Regions from separate parts of the Pseudomonas sp. GW821-FHT09E12 genome, predicted to be linked through region 3. Evidence: predicted binding sites of a transcription regulator. Region 3 holds the regulator's gene; each other region holds the start of a gene.

Region 1 (5,522 bases), on a different contig from region 3:
CGCCTGCAGAACCAGAGCACCTCCACCGCCGCGGCGCGGGTGGTGCTGGCCCGGGAGTTCGTCGACTTCTTCGAGAAACACGTTCCGACCATCGCCACCGCGCTGGTCTCCATTGTCGGCGCGGCGGTGATGCTGCTGGTGATCGAACCCTGGGTCGGCCTGGCCTGCCTGGTGGCCTTGCTGCTGTGCGTCACCCTGCTGCCGCGCTTCGCCCGGCGCAATCAGGAGCTGCATGAGCGCCTGAACGACCGGCTGGAAAAGGAAATCGGCCTGGTGGCCAAGGTCGGCGCCACGTCCCTGCAACGGCACTACCGGGTACTGTCGCGGCTGCGGATCTGGCTGTCGGACCGCGAGGCGGCGGCCTATCTGCTGCTTGGCTCGGCGGCCGCGCTGCTGTTCGTGATCGCCATCAGCCAGCTGGCCCTGACCGAGGGGGTCAAGGCCGGGCATGTGTACGCGGTGATGACCTACCTGTGGACCTTTGTCAGCAGCCTGGATGAAGCGCCGACCATGGTCGACCAACTGGCGCGCCTGCGGGATATCGGCAAGCGGGTGGACCCGGGGCTCGCCGAACCGGCCGAGCCCCGCTGAAACCTCAGAACGGTCGGATGCGATAGCCGTTGCCATCCTTGGCCTCGGCGAATTTGTAATACGCCGACAGATTGACCTTCTCGGCGATGTGCTGGGTGAATGACACGCCGTCATCACCCCACACCCGACCGATGTGGCTGTAGACAAAGGCTTGCGCGGCCCACTGCTTGTCGCCCTTGCCCATGTTGTTCATGGCCACGTAGCCGGACGACGTCCTCGACATGCCGCTGACCTCGCCACTGACATCGTTCTGGCCGTTGGTGACCGGGGAAATGAACACCTTGGCGCTCGTGGTGCGGGCCTCGGCGTATTGCGAGAGCTTCTGGTTCTCCGAGTGGTTGAGCACCAGCAGCACCTTGCCCTGCAGTTGGCTGGCGGTCGGCCAGGACTTGCCCTTGAGCGAGCCCTGCAAGGCACTGCTGCTGACACCCAGATGCTGGGCCAGGTCGCCCGGGGTGTAGAGCTTGCCCTGGAAAATCCGGCTGACCAGGTCATCGAAGTCTTTCGGCGTACGCCCGGAGCTTTCCTTCGACCAGCCCTGCTTCTTGTCGAGGATCAGGGTAATCGGGAAGTGCCCGGGATGGCTGTCGCTCCAGAGCTTGATGTCGTTGAGGCAGGCTTCGAGATCGTTGGTGCCGTTGCCGTCGCCGGTGCAATTGTTGTCATTGCCGGACTGGAACAGGCTGCCGGGGTTGTGCCGCACGAACCAGTGGCGGGGCGAACCTCCGGTGACCGCATCGCGTTGGTCCCAGAAGTCCAGCTCCAGGGTGCGCACGCTATCGAGCACGCTGGTGAAGGTGCCGGCGTACTGTTTTTCGTAGCAGTTATGGCATGCCACCTGGGCGATAGCGTTGAAGGCGGTGTACCAGGACGCCGGGGAAATGAATCCCACGGCCTCCTGGCTGGACGCCATCTGGCTGGCCAGTGCCAGGGGCAGCACGGCGGTACGGAGGGCAAAACCAGTGAGACGGGACATGTCAGCTCCTGCCGGGAAGGCATCCTGTAGGGAAATCGCCCCTATGGTTTAGCCCAGCCCCGCGCATTTGCAATCTGCCTCCCCAGCCGTGGCCAACGGCCACGCAACCGCTATCAACGGAAGCGGTCGACCTCCTGGCGCAAGTCCGCCGCCAGCTTCTCCAGCTCCTTGGCGGTGATCGCCAGGTTCGACACCACTTCGCGCTGTTCGCTGTTGGCCAGGGCAATGCTCTGCAGGTTGCTGCTGAGCAGGGTCGCCGTGCTGCTCTGCTCCTGGGTCGCGGTGGTGATCGCGGCGAACTGCTGGCCGGCCGAGCGGCTCTGTTCGTCGATGCGCGCCAGGGCTGAGGCGACATTGGCGTTGCGTGACAGGCCTTCCTGCATCAGCACATTGCCCTGCTCCATGGTGGCGATGGCGTTGCCGGTTTCCTGCTGGATGCTGTTGATCATCCCCGAGATTTCGTCGGTGGCTTCGCGGGTGCGCGAGGCCAGGTTGCGTACCTCGTCGGCGACCACGGCAAAGCCGCGGCCTTGCTCGCCGGCGCGCGCGGCCTCAATGGCGGCGTTCAGCGCCAGCAGGTTGGTCTGGTCGGCAATCGCGGTGATCACCCCAACGATGCCGCCGATTTCCTCGGAGCGCTGGCCCAGGGTATTGATCACCGTGGCCGTGCTGTTCAAGGCGCCGGCGATCTGCTCCAGCGACGCCGAGGCTTCCTCCATCGAGGTGCGGCCGATCCGGGTCTGCTGGGCATTTTCCTGGGCCAGGCGCTCGGTGTTGCCCATGTTGTCGGCGATATTCAGCGAGGTTGCGCTGAACTCCTCCACCGCCCCGGCCATGCTGCTGATCTCGCCCGACTGCTGTTCCATGCCCTCGTACGCCCCGCCCGACAACCCGGACAACGCCTGGGCCCGGCCATTGACCTCCGCGGCGGCCTTGCGGATGTGCTCGACCATGGTCGACAGGGCCTGGCCCATCTGGTTGAAGCTGCCTGCCAACTGGCCGATCTCATCCTGACTGGAGATATTCAGGCGCGCACTCAGGTCGCCTTTACCCAAGGCATCGGCCTGGCGCACCAGGTCACCCAGGGGCGCAAGCTTGCTGCGCAGCAGCCAGACCGTGGCGCCCACCGCCAGCAGCATTGCCAACAGGCTGCCGATGACCAGCCGCAGACCGACGCTCCAGGTCACCGCACGGATTTCGGCCTTCGGCATGCTCGCCACCACCGACCAGGGCCCGCCTTCGAAAGGGACGGCGACACTGTAGAAGTCCTCGTTCTTGTCGCTCCAGAAGTGGCCCTTGCCCGGCTGCCTGGCCAGTTCAGCGATGGTCGCCCCCGCCGGTTCCAGGGCCTGCACGCCGGCCGGCGGCACCAGCCACTTTTGCTGTTCGTCGAGCAACGCCAGGGAACCGGTCTGGCCGATGCGGAAGCGCTTGAGGTTGTCGAACTGGGCGTTCTGCGCGTCGGTGTAGTCGAAGCCGACGAACAGCACCGCAATCACCTGGCCGGCGCTGTCCCTCACCGGCGTGTATTGGGTCATGTACAGGCGCTCGAAAAGCAGCGCGCGGCCGACATAGCTCTGCCCCGCCATGAGTTTCTGGTAAGCCGGGTGCCCATGGTCCAGCAGGGTGCCGATGGCGCGGCTGCCGTCCTGCTTGCTCAGCGAGGTGCTGACGCGGATAAAGTCGTCGCCGCTACGCACGAACACCGTCGCCACGCCGGCGGTCATCTGCTTGAACTCGTCGACCTCCTCGAAATTGTTGTTCAGCACAACATCACCCAGGTGCAGGCCCGGGGTCTGGGTACCGGCCACGGTCACCGGCTGGTCCGGGTGCAGGCTCAGGCCGCCGCTGAAACGCTTTTCGAACAGCCCGCTCAGGCGCTGGGTACTTTCGCGCAGGGTGCCGTGGAAAGTATTGAGCTGGTCGGCCAGCAGCCGTGCCTCACTGGCCAGGTGTTCTTCCCGGGTGGCGAGGTTGGCGGCGTCCAGCGAGCGCAGGGCGAAGACAGTACTGCCGCTGATCACGATCGCCAGTACCACGGCGAGTGCGAGACCAAGCTGCGAGGCGATCCGGGCACGAGGTTGAGGCATGACAGCTCCTGGCCGAGAGACCGGATCGTCCTGATCGCGTCACACGCTCGGCAATGGTTCTAATAAGAATGAGGTGTCGGAACCTTTCAGAGCGAAGGCTCCACTTCCAAGGATTCGGCGGCGCCGATCAATACTTGAGCGCGCTGGACGGGTATCGCGCAGGCCCCTGGTCACGGGGCCTTCATCGTTTCAGCCGAGACGCTCTACGTCGGGCAATTGCATGGCGCGGACCTCGTTCTGGAGAAAGTCGCTGAGGCGGCGCAAACGTTCACCTCCAGGCCGGGTCTTGGGCCAGACCAGGTAGTAATTCTCGCCACTGGCCACCGCCGTCGGCCAGGGCAGGCTCAGGCGTCCCTGGGCCACATCCTCGGCCACCATCAGCAGGTCGCCCATGGAAACCCCGTAACCGCGGGCCGCGGCGATCATACCCAACTCCAGGGTGTCGAACACCTGTCCACCCTTGAGTGAGACCTGCTCGGACAGGCCCATGCGCTCCAGCCAGTTGCGCCAATCGCGGCGATCCGGGGTCGGGTGCAGCAGCTCGGTGGCCGCCAGCCGCGCTACATCCCACGGCTGGTCGTTAAGCAGGTTCGGCGCGCCCACCGGGATCAGCAGTTCCGGAAACAGGTAGCTGGCCTCCCAGTCCGGCGGAAAGTGGCCGTTGCTCAGCAGCACCGCGCAGTCGAAGGGCTCCTGGTTGAAGTCCACCGAATCGACGTCCATCCAGGCACTGGTCAGTTGCACTTCGTTGCCCGGTTGCAGATGGCGGAACCGGCTCAGGCGCGCCAGCAGCCAGCGCATGGTCAGGGTCGAGGGTGCCTTCATGCGCAGGATGCCGTCTTCGGCGCGCAAGGTATCGCAGGCGCGCTCGAGGGCGGTGAAGCCCTCGCGAATGCCTGGCAGCAGCAGGCGCGCGGCTTCGGTCAGTTGCAGGTTGCGCCCGCTGCGCTGGAACAGCCGGCAGGCGAAGTGGTCTTCCAGGGTGCGGATATGCCGGCTGACCGCACTCTGGGTGATCGACAGCTCTTCGGCCGCGCGGGTGAACGAGCTGTATCGCGCCGCGGCTTCAAAGGCGCGCAAGGCATACAGGGGCGGAAGACGACGGGGCATGGCAGCACTCCACAGGCGCAATGGCGCCAACTTACCAGAATCCGCAAGCATGAGTTTTAATCATGCCACCAATCGTTTTTATCCCTTTGTGAAAGTCGCCCAGAGCGCCGAGAATCAACCCTCTTGACTCCCTCCCCTCTATCGAGACCGATGACCATGCAGCATCCAGCACGCACCGAACTCTGGGCCATCCTGCGGCTGGCCGGGCCGCTGATCGCCTCACAGTTGGCGCATATGCTGATGGTGCTGACCGACACCCTGATGATGGCCCGCCTCAGCCCGGAAGCCCTGGCCGGCGGTGGCCTGGGCGCGGCCACCTATTCGTTCGTGTCGATCTTCTGCATCGGCGTGATCGCAGCGGTCGGGACCCTGGTCGCGATTCGCCAGGGCGCCGGCGACATCGAAGGCGCCGCGCGCCTGACCCAGGCCGGGCTCTGGCTGGCGTGGCTGATGGCGCTGGTCGCCGGCCTGCTGCTGTGGAACCTCAAGCCGGTGTTGCTGCTGTTCGGCCAGACCGAAACCAACGTGCAGTCCGCCGGCCAGTTCCTGCTGATCCTGCCGTTCGCCCTGCCGGGCTACCTGAGCTTCATGGCCCTGCGCGGCTTCACCAGCGCCATCGGCCGCGCCACGCCGGTGATGGTCATCAGCCTGGCCGGCACCGTGGCCAACTTCCTGCTCAACTACGCCTTGATCACCGGCATGTTCGGCCTGCCGAAGCTGGGCCTGGTGGGGATCGGCCTGGTCACCGCGATCGT
Region 2 (5,522 bases), on a different contig from region 3:
CGACCTCATGTCGCTGGGCAGTTGGCCATCGGCGGCAAGTCCATGGGCGGGCGCATGGCCAGTTTGCTCGCCGATGAGCTGGGCGCCGATGCGCTGGTGTGCCTGGGGTATCCGTTTTATGCCGCCGGCAAGCCGGAGAAACCGCGGGTCGCTCACTTGGCCGAATTGCGCACCACGACCCTGATCGTCCAGGGCGAGCGCGACGCCCTCGGTAACCGGGCGGCGGTCGAAGCCTATGCACTGGCGCCGGCTATCGAGCTGTTCTGGCTGGCGGCGGCCGACCATGACCTGAAACCGCTCAAGGCCTCAGGCTTCACCCATGAGCAGCACCTGGAAGCGGCGGCGCAGAAAGTTGCCGAGGTTTTGCGTCAACTGAATGGCTGAACGCTTTTTTGACTGTAGGAGCGAAGCTTGCTCGCGATTGTTTTTCAAGGCGACAACGGTGGCGACTGCCAAGCTCCATCGCGAGCAAGCTTCGCTCCTACAGATACAGAAGACGCGCGTGGTGCTGGAAAACAGGCAATAAAAACCCGGAAGGCGAACCTTCCGGGTTTTTTGTCTGGCTTCGGCTTAGCGGTTGAAGCGTTCGACCAACGAGTACTGCGTGTTGGCGGTGCGGGTCAGCTCTTCGCTGAGTTGCGCCGAATGCTGCGCCTGCTCCGAGGTCTGGTCGGCCAGTTGGGCGATGGTGCTGATGTTGCGGCTGATCTCCTCGGCCACGGCGCTTTGCTCTTCGGTGGCGGCAGCGATCTGGGTGGTCATGTCGGTGATGTTGGCCACCGCTTCGCTGATGCCCACCAGCGCCTGGTCGGCTTCCAGCACCCGGGCCACGCCTTCCTCGGCCTGACGGTGTCCGGCGTCCATGGTTTGCACCGCCGTGCTGGCGGTTTGCTGGAGCTTGGCGATCAGGGTGTGGATCTGCCCGGTGGATTCGCTGGTGCGTTGCGCCAGTTGGCGAACCTCGTCGGCCACCACCGCGAAGCCGCGGCCCATTTCCCCGGCGCGAGCTGCTTCGATGGCCGCGTTCAGCGCCAGCAGGTTGGTCTGGTCGGCGATGCCCTTGATCACATCGACCACGCCACCGATTTCGTCGCTGTCCTTGGCCAGCTGGGTCACGGTCAGGCCGGTTTCGCCCACCACCACCGACAGGCGCTGGATCGCTTCGCGGGTTTCCCCGGCGATGTCGCGTCCGCGCCCGGTGAGGCGGTTGGCTTCCTGGGTGGCATCGGCGGTGCGCTGCACGTGGCTGGCCACTTCCTGGGTGGTGGCGGCCATCTGGTTGACCGCGGTGGCCACCTGTTCGGTTTCCACGCGCTGGCGTTCCAGGCCGCTGGAGCTGTTGTGCGCCAGGGTGTCGGACTGCCGCGCCTGCTCGTTGAGGTGCTCGGCGGTATCCTGCAGGCGGGTCAGGCAGGTTTTCAGGCGGGCTTCCTGGCTGAGGATCGACATCTCCAGGCGCGCCTGGGCGCCACGGCTGTCGGTGTACATCTGGGCGATCAGCGGGTCGGAGGTGGTCTGCTCGGCCAGGCGCAGCAAACGCTTGAGGCCGCGCTGTTGCCAGCTCAGCCCGAGCAGGCCGAGCGGCACGCAAAGGCCGGCGGCGAGGGCAAAGCCCCAGGAAGAGTTGAGCCAGGCGCCAATCAGGAAGCTCAGCTGGCTGATCAGGATGAATGGCAGCCAGTCCTGAAGTATCGGCAGCCATTTGTCGCGTTTCGGAATGGCCGACTTGCCCTGGTTGATGCGTTGGTAAAGCGCTTCGGCGCGGCGGATCTGCTCGGCGGTGGGTTTGACCCGCACCGACTCGTAGCCGACCACTTGCTGGCCTTCGAAGACCGGTGTCACGTAGGCGTTGACCCAGTAGTGGTCACCGGTCTTGCAGCGATTCTTGACAATGCCCATCCATGGCAAGCCTTGTTTCAGGGTGGCCCACATGTGCGCGAACACCGCGGCCGGGACGTCGGGGTGACGGACCAGGTTGTGCGGTGCGCGGACCAGTTCCTCACGAGAAAACCCGCTGATTTCAACGAAGGCATCGTTGCAGTAGGTGATCACGCCTTTGGCATCGGTGGTGGAGATCAACCGTTGCTGAGTCGGAAAGGTACGTTCGCGCTGAGTGACGGGCTGGTTGTTACGCATGGTTTTTCTATCCGCAAGGCTTTGATAGGTTGTCGGCGGCCTTCGCCAATTATTGAGGTTTTTTTCAGTAATTTGAGAAGTGCCTCATTGACAGATGCCTTATTTTGCAAGGGGGGGTGAGGGGAAGCGGCGAAGCCGAGGCCCGTCCAGGGGAGCCCCGGCTTGGCCAGGGTCAACCCGCGAGCATCGGGTAGGTGAACAGCCCGAAGTGCAGCAGGTTCAAGCCGAAATGGGTGGCCACCGCGGCGCCCAGGCCGCCAAAGCGGTAGGCCAGGCCGTAGCCGACCCCGGCGATGCTCGCCAGCAGCCACCATTGCCAGCCGGCGCCCACATGCACCAGGCCGAACAGCAGGGCCGCGCACATCAGTGCCAGGTTTTCACCATAGGGCAGGTGCTTGAGGCGACGGCTCAGGCCGCCCTGGATGTAGCCACGGAACAGCGCTTCTTCCACCAGGGTGACCAGCAGCAGGTTGTTCAGCACCCACAGCCAGGCCTGGTCCGGCCATTTCGGCGCCCAACTGATGATGCCCAGCAACACTGCGCCGCCCAGGGCCGCCAGGGCGGTCAGGGTCAAGGCCAGGGCAGTGGTATAGAGGGACAGGCGCAGCGAGCGGCGCCCGATGATCCAGGGGCAGACCAGCAACAGCCAGAAGCCGATCAGCGGCTTGTCCTGGTTCAGGTACATGGAAAACGGCACGGCATCGGCGGTGAAGCGTTCCGGGCCGATCGCCCGGCCATTGTAGAAACCGGGGAGCCAGTGCATGGCCAGCGCCAGGGCCAGCACCACGAACAGGCCGTGTCCCAGGTAGCGCGCGTAAGGGCTTTTCTGCTGGCGCACGGCAAAGCCCGCGCACAGCAGCAAGGCGACGGAAATCGCCGCCAGCAGGCCCAGTTGGCCGTAGCTCAGGGCCAGGGCGTAACCAATGGAGAGAAGTGCCAGGTACATCCATGGCAGAACAGTCATGTGAAATCCTTGTTGCGAAAAGAATGGAATCAGCCGCTCGCGCAACCTGCGTCGGCGGTTACTGGATAGAACGAGCGGGCGGCCAGTATAACGAGGCGCGGGCGATGAATAAGTGAAACAAAAACACCGCCCGTAGGCGGTGTTGGTGTTGCGGCATGGCGTTACGCGGCGATCAGTTGCCGCAGGACGTAGTGCAGGATCCCGCCGGACTTGAAGTATTCCACCTCGTTCAGGGTGTCGATGCGGCACAGCACCTCGACCTTTTCCTGGCTGCCATCCTCGCGGGTGATCACCAGGGTCAGGTTCATCCGCGGTGTCAGCTCGACACCGGTCAGGCCCTGGATATCCAGGGTTTCCTTGCCAGTGAGGTTCAGACTCTTGCGGTTCTGGTCGAGCTTGAACTGCAGCGGCAGCACGCCCATGCCCACCAGGTTGGAGCGGTGGATGCGCTCGAAGCTCTCGGCGATCACCGCCTTGACCCCCAGCAGGTTGGTGCCCTTGGCGGCCCAGTCGCGGCTGGAGCCGGTACCGTATTCCTGGCCGGCGATCACCACCAGCGGCGTAGCCGATTGCTGGTACAGCATGGCCGCGTCATAGATCGCCAGTTTCTCGCCGGTGGGGATGTAGATCGTGTTGCCGCCTTCTTCGCCGCCGAGCATTTCGTTGCGGATGCGGATGTTGGCGAAGGTACCGCGCATCATCACCTGATGGTTGCCGCGCCGCGAGCCGTAGGAGTTGAAGTCCCGCGGTTCCACGCCCTGCTCGCGCAGGTAGCGGCCGGCCGGGCTGTCGGCCTTGATGTTGCCGGCCGGGGAAATGTGGTCGGTGGTCACCGAGTCGCCCAGCAGCGCCAGGACCCGCGCGCCCTCGATATCCTTGATCACCGGCAGCGGGCCGGCGATGTCGTCGAAGAAGGGTGGATGCTGGATATAGGTGGAATCCGCCTGCCACACGTAGGTCGCGGCCTGCGGTACTTCGATGGCTTGCCATTGGGCGTCGCCGGCGAACACCTCGGCGTATTCCTTGTGGAACATCCGGGTGTTGACCTGGGTGACGGCCTCGGCGATTTCCTGGCTGCTCGGCCAGATGTCGCGCAGGTAGACCGGCTTGCCGTCCTTGCCTTCGCCCAGCGGTTCGCTGCTGATATCGATGCGCACGCTGCCGGCCAGGGCATAGGCCACCACCAGCGGCGGCGAGGCCAGCCAGTTGGTTTTCACCAGCGGGTGCACCCGGCCTTCGAAGTTGCGGTTGCCGGACAGCACCGAGGCGACGGTCAGGTCGGCTTTCTGGATGGCTTTCTCGATCGGCTCCGGCAAGGGGCCGGAGTTGCCGATGCAGGTGGTGCAGCCATAACCCACCAGGTCGAAGCCCAGGGCGTCGAGGTATTGGGTCAACCCGGCGGCCTTGTAGTAGTCGGTGACCACTTTCGAACCCGGCGCCAGCGAACTCTTCACCCAGGGCTTGCGCTTGAGACCTTTTTCCACAGCCTTTTTCGCCACCAGGCCGGCGGCCATCATCACGCTGGGGTTGGAGGTGTTGGTACAGGAGGTAATGGCGGCGATCACCACCGCACCGTTTTTCAGGCGGTAGGTCTGGCCGTTATGGGCGTAATCGACTTCGCCTATCAGGTCGGCGCTGCCCACGGCCACGCCGCCACCGCCTTCGCTTTCCAGGCGGCCTTCTTCCTTGCTAGTGGGCTTGAACTGCAGATCGAGAAAGTCGGTGAAGGCCTGGCCGACGTTGGGCAGGGAGACCCGGTCCTGCGGCCGCTTCGGCCCGGCCAGGCTGGCTTCCACCGTGCCCATGTCCAGCGCCAGGCTGTCGGTGAATACCGGCTCCTTGCCCGGCAGGCGCCACAGGCCCTGGGTCTTGCTGTAGGCCTCCACCAGTTTCACCACGGCGTCCGGGCGGCCGGACAGGCGCAGGTATTCCAGGGTGACGTCATCCACCGGGAAGAAGCCGCAGGTGGCGCCGTATTCCGGGGCCATGTTGGCGATGGTGGCGCGGTCGGCCAGCGGCAAGTCGGCCAGGCCGTCGCCATAGAACTCGACGAATTTGCCGACCACGCCTTTCTTGCGCAGCATCTGGGTGACGGTCAGCACCAGGTCGGTGGCGGTGATGCCTTCCTTGAGCTTGCCGGTCAGTTTGAAACCTATGACTTCCGGGATCAGCATCGACACCGGCTGGCCGAGCATCGCCGCCTCGGCCTCGATGCCGCCCACGCCCCAGCCGAGTACGCCGAGGCCGTTGATCATGGTGGTGTGGGAGTCGGTGCCGACCAGGGTGTCGGGGAAGGCGTAGGTGCGGCCGCCTTCGTCCTTGGTCCAGACCGTGCGGCCCAGGTATTCCAGGTTGACCTGGTGACAGATCCCGGTGCCCGGCGGCACCACGCTGAAGTTGTCGAAGGCGCTCTGGCCCCAGC
Region 3 (5,522 bases):
CGGCTTCAACAACTGCCTCAACGTCGGCCACCGGCGCGGCGACCTCCTCGGCCCCCGCAGGCTCGGCCAGACGGGCCAGGGCAGCCAGCAGCTCCGGAGTGGCGGCGGTGATCTCGGTACGCTCGCGCACCTGGCCGAACATGCCGTTCACCGCGTCCAGCGCTTCGAGCACTACGTCCATCAGTTCCGCGTCGACGCGACGCTCACCCTTGCGCAGGATGTCGAACACGTTCTCGGCGATGTGGCAGCACTCCACCAGCTCGTTGAGCTGGAGGAAGCCGGCGCCCCCTTTTACAGTGTGAAAACCGCGAAAAATTGCGTTGAGCAGATCCGCATCGTCCGGCCGGCTTTCCAGCTCGACCAGTTGTTCGGACAGTTGCTCTAGAATCTCGCCGGCCTCAACCAGAAAATCCTGAAGGATTTCTTCATCGGCGCCGAAGCTCATGTATGGGTGCTCCTAGAATCCAAGGCTGGAAAGCAAATCGTCGACATCGTCCTGACCGGATACAACGTCTTCACGTTTATCGGCATGAATCTGCGGACCTTCACCCTTGGCCAGATGTTTTTGCGGATCTTTTTCAGCGAGGATCGATTCACGGTCATGTTCGATGCCGGCAAAACGATCGACCTGGCTGGCCATCAGGACCAGTTTGAGCAGGTTGCTCTCGACTTCGGTGACCAACTGGGTCACGCGTTTGATCACCTGACCGGTCAAGTCCTGGTAGTCCTGCGCCAGCAGAATGTCGTTGAGGTTGCTCGATACCGCGCGCGTGTCTTGCTCGCTGCGGGTCAGGAAACCGTCCACCCGGCGGGCCAGGTCGCGGAATTCCTCGGCGCCCAGTTCGCGGCGCATGAAACGCCCCCAATCGGCGCTCAGGGCCTGGGCTTCGCTGCTCAGGCCATTGACCAGCGGGGTCGCGCTCTCGACCAGATCCATGGTGCGGTTGGCCGCGGCCTCGGTCAGCCTGACCACATAGGACAGGCGCTCGGTGGCATCCGTGATCTGTGAAACTTCCTCGGCTTGCGGCATATGCGGGTCAATCTGGAAATTGACGATGGCGCTATGCAGCTCGCGGGTGAGCTTGCCGACCTCCTGGTACAGGCCGCGATCACGGGTCTGGTTGAGCTCATGGATCAGTTGCACGGCTTCGCCGAACTTGCCTTTTTCAAGGCTGTCGACCAGTTCGAGTGCGTGTTTTTTCAGGGTCGATTCGAAATCGCCCAATGAAGATTCGTTGTGCTCCATAGCTCCCCCGTGGCGGAATGATTCCACTCTCAACCGATGCGTTCGAAGATCTTCTCGATCTTCTCTTTCAACGCCTGGGCCGTGAAGGGCTTGACCACATAACCGTTTACGCCGGCCTGGGCAGCTTCGATGATCTGTTCGCGCTTGGCTTCAGCGGTCACCATGAGTACCGGCAGGTGCTTGAGTTTTTCATCGGCGCGCACATGGCGCAGCAGGTCGATACCGGTCATGCCGGGCATGTTCCAGTCCGTTACCAGAAAGTCGATGCTCCCACTGTTGAGGACCGGAATGGCGGTGGTGCCATCGTCAGCCTCGACCGTGTTGGTGAAGCCCAGGTCACGCAACAGGTTTTTTATGATCCGCCGCATCGTTGAGAAGTCATCAACGATGAGGATTTTCATGTTCTTGTCCAATTCGACCTCCAAGCAGTCTTAAACGCGTCCAGCACCTGAACGCGCCATTCAATCAATCAGGCAGAGCACTCAACGACTGCATGGAATACACACCGCAAGTCCGGCCACGTCGTGCCAGTCTCGCCCGCAGTGTCCCCCACACTGCCTGTCAGCGCGCTCGCCACTCTCCCAAACGCCCCCGCAAACGGGCCGCGCACTGGCTGTGTAACTGGCTGACCCGCGATTCGCTGACTCCCAGGACCTCACCGATTTCCTTGAGGTTCAGCTCTTCGTCGTAGTACAGCGCCAAGACCAGTCGCTCACGCTCCGGCAAATTGGCAATCGCGTCCGCCAGCGCGGCCTGGAAACGTTCGTCCTCCAGGTCGCGCGACGGCTCGAGATGAGCACTCGCGCCATCCTCATGCAGCCCTTCATGCTCGCCGTCCTGCAACAGGTCGTCGAAGCTGAACAGGCGACTGCCCAAGGTGTCGTTCAAAATCCCGTAATAATCGTCGAGACTCAATTGAAGTTCGGCCGCAACTTCATGATCTTTAGCGTCACGACCGGTTTTAGCTTCAATTGCGCGAATGGCATCGCTCACCATCCGGGTATTGCGATGTACCGAACGCGGCGCCCAGTCACCTTTACGGACCTCATCGAGCATCGCACCACGGATACGGATACCCGCGTAGGTCTCGAAACTCGCGCCCTTGCTCGCGTCGTACTTGGTCGACACTTCGAGCAGACCGATCATCCCGGCCTGGATCAGGTCTTCGACCTGGACACTGGCCGGCAGGCGCGCCAGCAAGTGATAGGCAATACGCTTGACCAGAGGCGCATAGCGCTCGATCAATTCGTACTGGCTGTCACGTGCCGACTTTTTGTAAAGGTTGTAGCCGCTGGCGCTCATAGCACCGGTCCCGCTGTCTGATGCACGAGCCGCTCGACGAAAAATTCCAGATGTCCACGTGGGTTGGCCGGCAACGGCCAGGTATCGACCTTCTGCGCGATGGCCTTGAATGCCAGCGCGCATTTCGAACGCGGAAACGCTTCATAGACCGCACGCTGCTTTTGCACGGCCTTGCGCACGCATTCGTCGTAAGGCACGGCGCCGACATATTGTAGGGCCACGTCCAGGAAGCGATCCGTGACCTTGGTCAACTTGGCGAACAGGTTGCGCCCTTCCTGCGGGCTCTGCGCCATGTTGGCGAGCACGCGGAAGCGGTTCATGCCGTAGTCGCGGTTGAGCAGCTTGATCAGCGCGTAGGCGTCGGTGATCGAGGTCGGCTCGTCGCAGACCACCAGCAACACTTCCTGGGCCGCGCGGACAAAGCTGACCACCGAGTCGCCGATGCCGGCGGCGGTGTCGATCACCAGCACATCGAGGTTGTCGCCGATGTCGCTGAAGGCCTGGATCAGGCCGGCATGCTGCGCCGGGCTCAGATGAACCATGCTCTGGGTGCCGGACGCCGCCGGCACGATACGGATTCCACCCGGCCCCTGCAGCAGCACATCGCGCAGCTCGCAGCGGCCTTCGATCACGTCGGCGAGGGTCCGTTTGGGGGTCAGCCCCAATAGCACGTCGACGTTGGCCAGGCCCAGGTCGGCGTCCAGCAGCATGACGCGCCGGCCGAGCTCCGCTAGGGCCAGGGACAAGTTCACTGACACGTTAGTCTTGCCGACGCCACCTTTGCCGCCGGTCACCGCGATCACCTGTACGGGATGCATGCTGCCCATGTTCGTTCTTTACCTTGTCTTACTTAGACGGGGCCACATAACTGGCTGCGCGTTCACCAACGGAACAATGCCTGGCAGACCATCGATGTAGGTACATTGCAATCTTTTCATGATTCCCTCAGCCAACCCGCTTGGTCGGGTTGTGGTAGAGGTCAGCGAACATGTCAGCCATGGCTTCTTCGCTGGGTTCTTCCTGCATCTGCACGCTCACCGCACGACTGACCAGCTGGTGACGACGCGGCAAGTGCAGATCGTCCGGAATCCGCGGGCCATCGGTCAGATAGGCAACAGGGAGTTCATGACTGATCGCCAGGCTCAACACCTCACCAAGGCTGGCGGTTTCATCCAGTTTAGTCAGGATGCAGCCGGCCAGCCCGCAACGCTTGTAGCTGTGGTATGCGGCGGTTAGAACCTGTTTCTGGCTGGTGGTTGCCAAGACCAGATAATTTTTTGCCCGGATGCCACGTCCAGCCAGGCTTTCCAGCTGCATGCGCAGGGCCGGGTCGCTGGCTTGCAGGCCGGCGGTGTCGATCAGCACCACACGCTTGCGCAGCAGCGGATCGAGGGCTTGCGCCAGGGACTGGCCCGGGTCGACATGGGTCACCGAGACGTTGAGGATCCGGCCCAGGGTCTTGAGCTGTTCCTGGGCGCCGATGCGGTAGCTGTCCATGCTCACCAGCGCGATGTTCTGCGCGCCGTACTTGAGTACATAACGCGCGGCCAGCTTGGCCAGGGTGGTGGTCTTGCCCATGCCGGCGGGGCCGACCATGGCGATCACACCGCCCTCCTCCAGTGGCTCGACTTCCGGGGTCACGATCATCCGCGCCAGGTGGGCCAGGAGCATGCGCCAGGCCTGGCGGGGTTCGTCGATTTCAGTGATCAGCGCCAGCAGGTCGCGGGCCAGCGGACCGGACAAGCCGATACGCTGCAGGCGCCGCCACAGGTTGGCCTGTTCGGGCCGGCTGCCTTGCAGCTGGCTCCAGGCCAGGGAGCCGAGCTGGACTTCCAGCAGCTCGCGCAGGCCATTGAGTTCAAAACGCATCGAGTCCAGTGCCCGCTGATCGACAGCCGGCGCGGCGACTACCGGGGCCGGGCGCTGGGGCTCGTTGAATGTAGGTTCGATCAGCGGCTCGGCGGCGGTCAGCGGCAGGCCGGCGAACAGCTGGCGATTGGTGCTGGCATCGCCGTCGCCACGCAGGCTCAGTTCGGCCTGGGCGGTGACGATGCGCGACTGAGTCTTGCGCAGTTCGTCCTCGAGCTCCATGTTCGGCACCCGTGGCGCCAGCGCCGACAGCTTGTAATCCAGGGCAGCCGTCAGCTCGACACCGCCGGCGATGCGGCGATTGCCAATGATGGCGGCGTCGGCGCCCAGCTCATCACGAACCAGCTTCATGGCCTGACGCATATCGGCGGCGAAAAAACGCTTAACTTGCATAACCCACTACCTCAGCCGTTGGGCCCTACTGTCGCAACGATGGTCACTTGCTTGTTGTCAGGGATTTCCTGGTACGCCAACACGTGCAAGCCCGGGACCGCCAGGCGCCCGAACCGCGAGAGCATCGCGCGGACCGGACCGGCTACCAGCAGAATCACCGGTTGACCTTGCATTTCCTGGCGCTGCGCGGCTTCGATCAACGAACGCTGCAGCTTCTCAGCCATGCTTGGCTCCAACAGGACACCCTCTTCCGAGCCTTGTCCTGCCTTCTGCAGACTATTGAGCAAAATCTGTTCCAACCTGGGCTCCAAGGTGATCACAGGCAGCTCGGACTCAGTACCTACAATGCTTTGCACGATGGCGCGCGACAATCCGACACGCACCGCGGCCACCAAAGCGGCAGTATCTTGACTCTTGGCGGCATTGTTCGCGATGGCCTCGGCAATGCTGCGGATATCGCGCACCGGCACCTGTTCGGCCAGCAGCGCCTGCAGCACCTTGAGCAGCTGGGACAACGAAAGCACGCCCGGCACCAGCTCTTCCGCCAGCTTCGGCGAACCCTTGGCCAGCAATTGCAAGAGCTGCTGGACTTCTTCGTGGCCGATCAGCTCGCTGGAGTGCTTGTACAGAATCTGGTTGAGGTGGGTGGCGACCACGGTGCTGGCGTCGACCACGGTGTAGCCCAGCGACTGCGCCTGGGCGCGCTGGCTGA

The links. The regulator FliA, encoded in region 3, starts transcription of late flagellar genes. The targets are predictions, from matches to a motif close to CTAAAGTTTNNNNNNNNNNNGCCGNTAA.
Region 1: a site for FliA is predicted at 3,769-3,796, ahead of AC07PQ_RS16210 (methyl-accepting chemotaxis protein). Genes of this name have one in related genera too.
Region 2: a site for FliA is predicted at 2,166-2,193, ahead of AC07PQ_RS23125 (methyl-accepting chemotaxis protein). Genes of this name have one in related genera too.

The regions. Positions count from the first base shown of each region.
Region 1 covers NZ_JBWKOM010000005.1:241,222-246,743, reverse strand. The annotation lists gene AC07PQ_RS16220 (ABC transporter six-transmembrane domain-containing protein) at 1-591, shown strand, start outside; gene AC07PQ_RS16215 (Ca2+-dependent phosphoinositide-specific phospholipase C) at 596-1,567, opposite strand; gene AC07PQ_RS16210 (methyl-accepting chemotaxis protein) at 1,681-3,657, opposite strand; gene AC07PQ_RS16205 (LysR substrate-binding domain-containing protein) at 3,847-4,767, opposite strand; gene AC07PQ_RS16200 (NorM family multidrug efflux MATE transporter) at 4,924-5,522, shown strand, end outside.
Region 2 covers NZ_JBWKOM010000008.1:134,623-140,144, reverse strand. The annotation lists gene AC07PQ_RS23130 (alpha/beta family hydrolase) at 1-384, shown strand, start outside; gene AC07PQ_RS23125 (methyl-accepting chemotaxis protein) at 571-2,136, opposite strand; gene AC07PQ_RS23120 (CPBP family intramembrane glutamic endopeptidase) at 2,309-3,100, opposite strand; gene acnA (aconitate hydratase AcnA) at 3,262-5,522, opposite strand, start outside.
Region 3 covers NZ_JBWKOM010000011.1:140,352-145,873, reverse strand. The annotation lists gene AC07PQ_RS27495 (chemotaxis protein CheA) at 1-445, opposite strand, end outside; gene AC07PQ_RS27490 (protein phosphatase CheZ) at 458-1,246, opposite strand; gene AC07PQ_RS27485 (chemotaxis response regulator CheY) at 1,276-1,647, opposite strand; gene fliA (RNA polymerase sigma factor FliA) at 1,808-2,548, opposite strand; gene fleN (flagellar synthesis regulator FleN) at 2,545-3,375, opposite strand; gene flhF (flagellar biosynthesis GTPase FlhF) at 3,494-4,810, opposite strand; gene flhA (flagellar biosynthesis protein FlhA) at 4,822-5,522, opposite strand, start outside.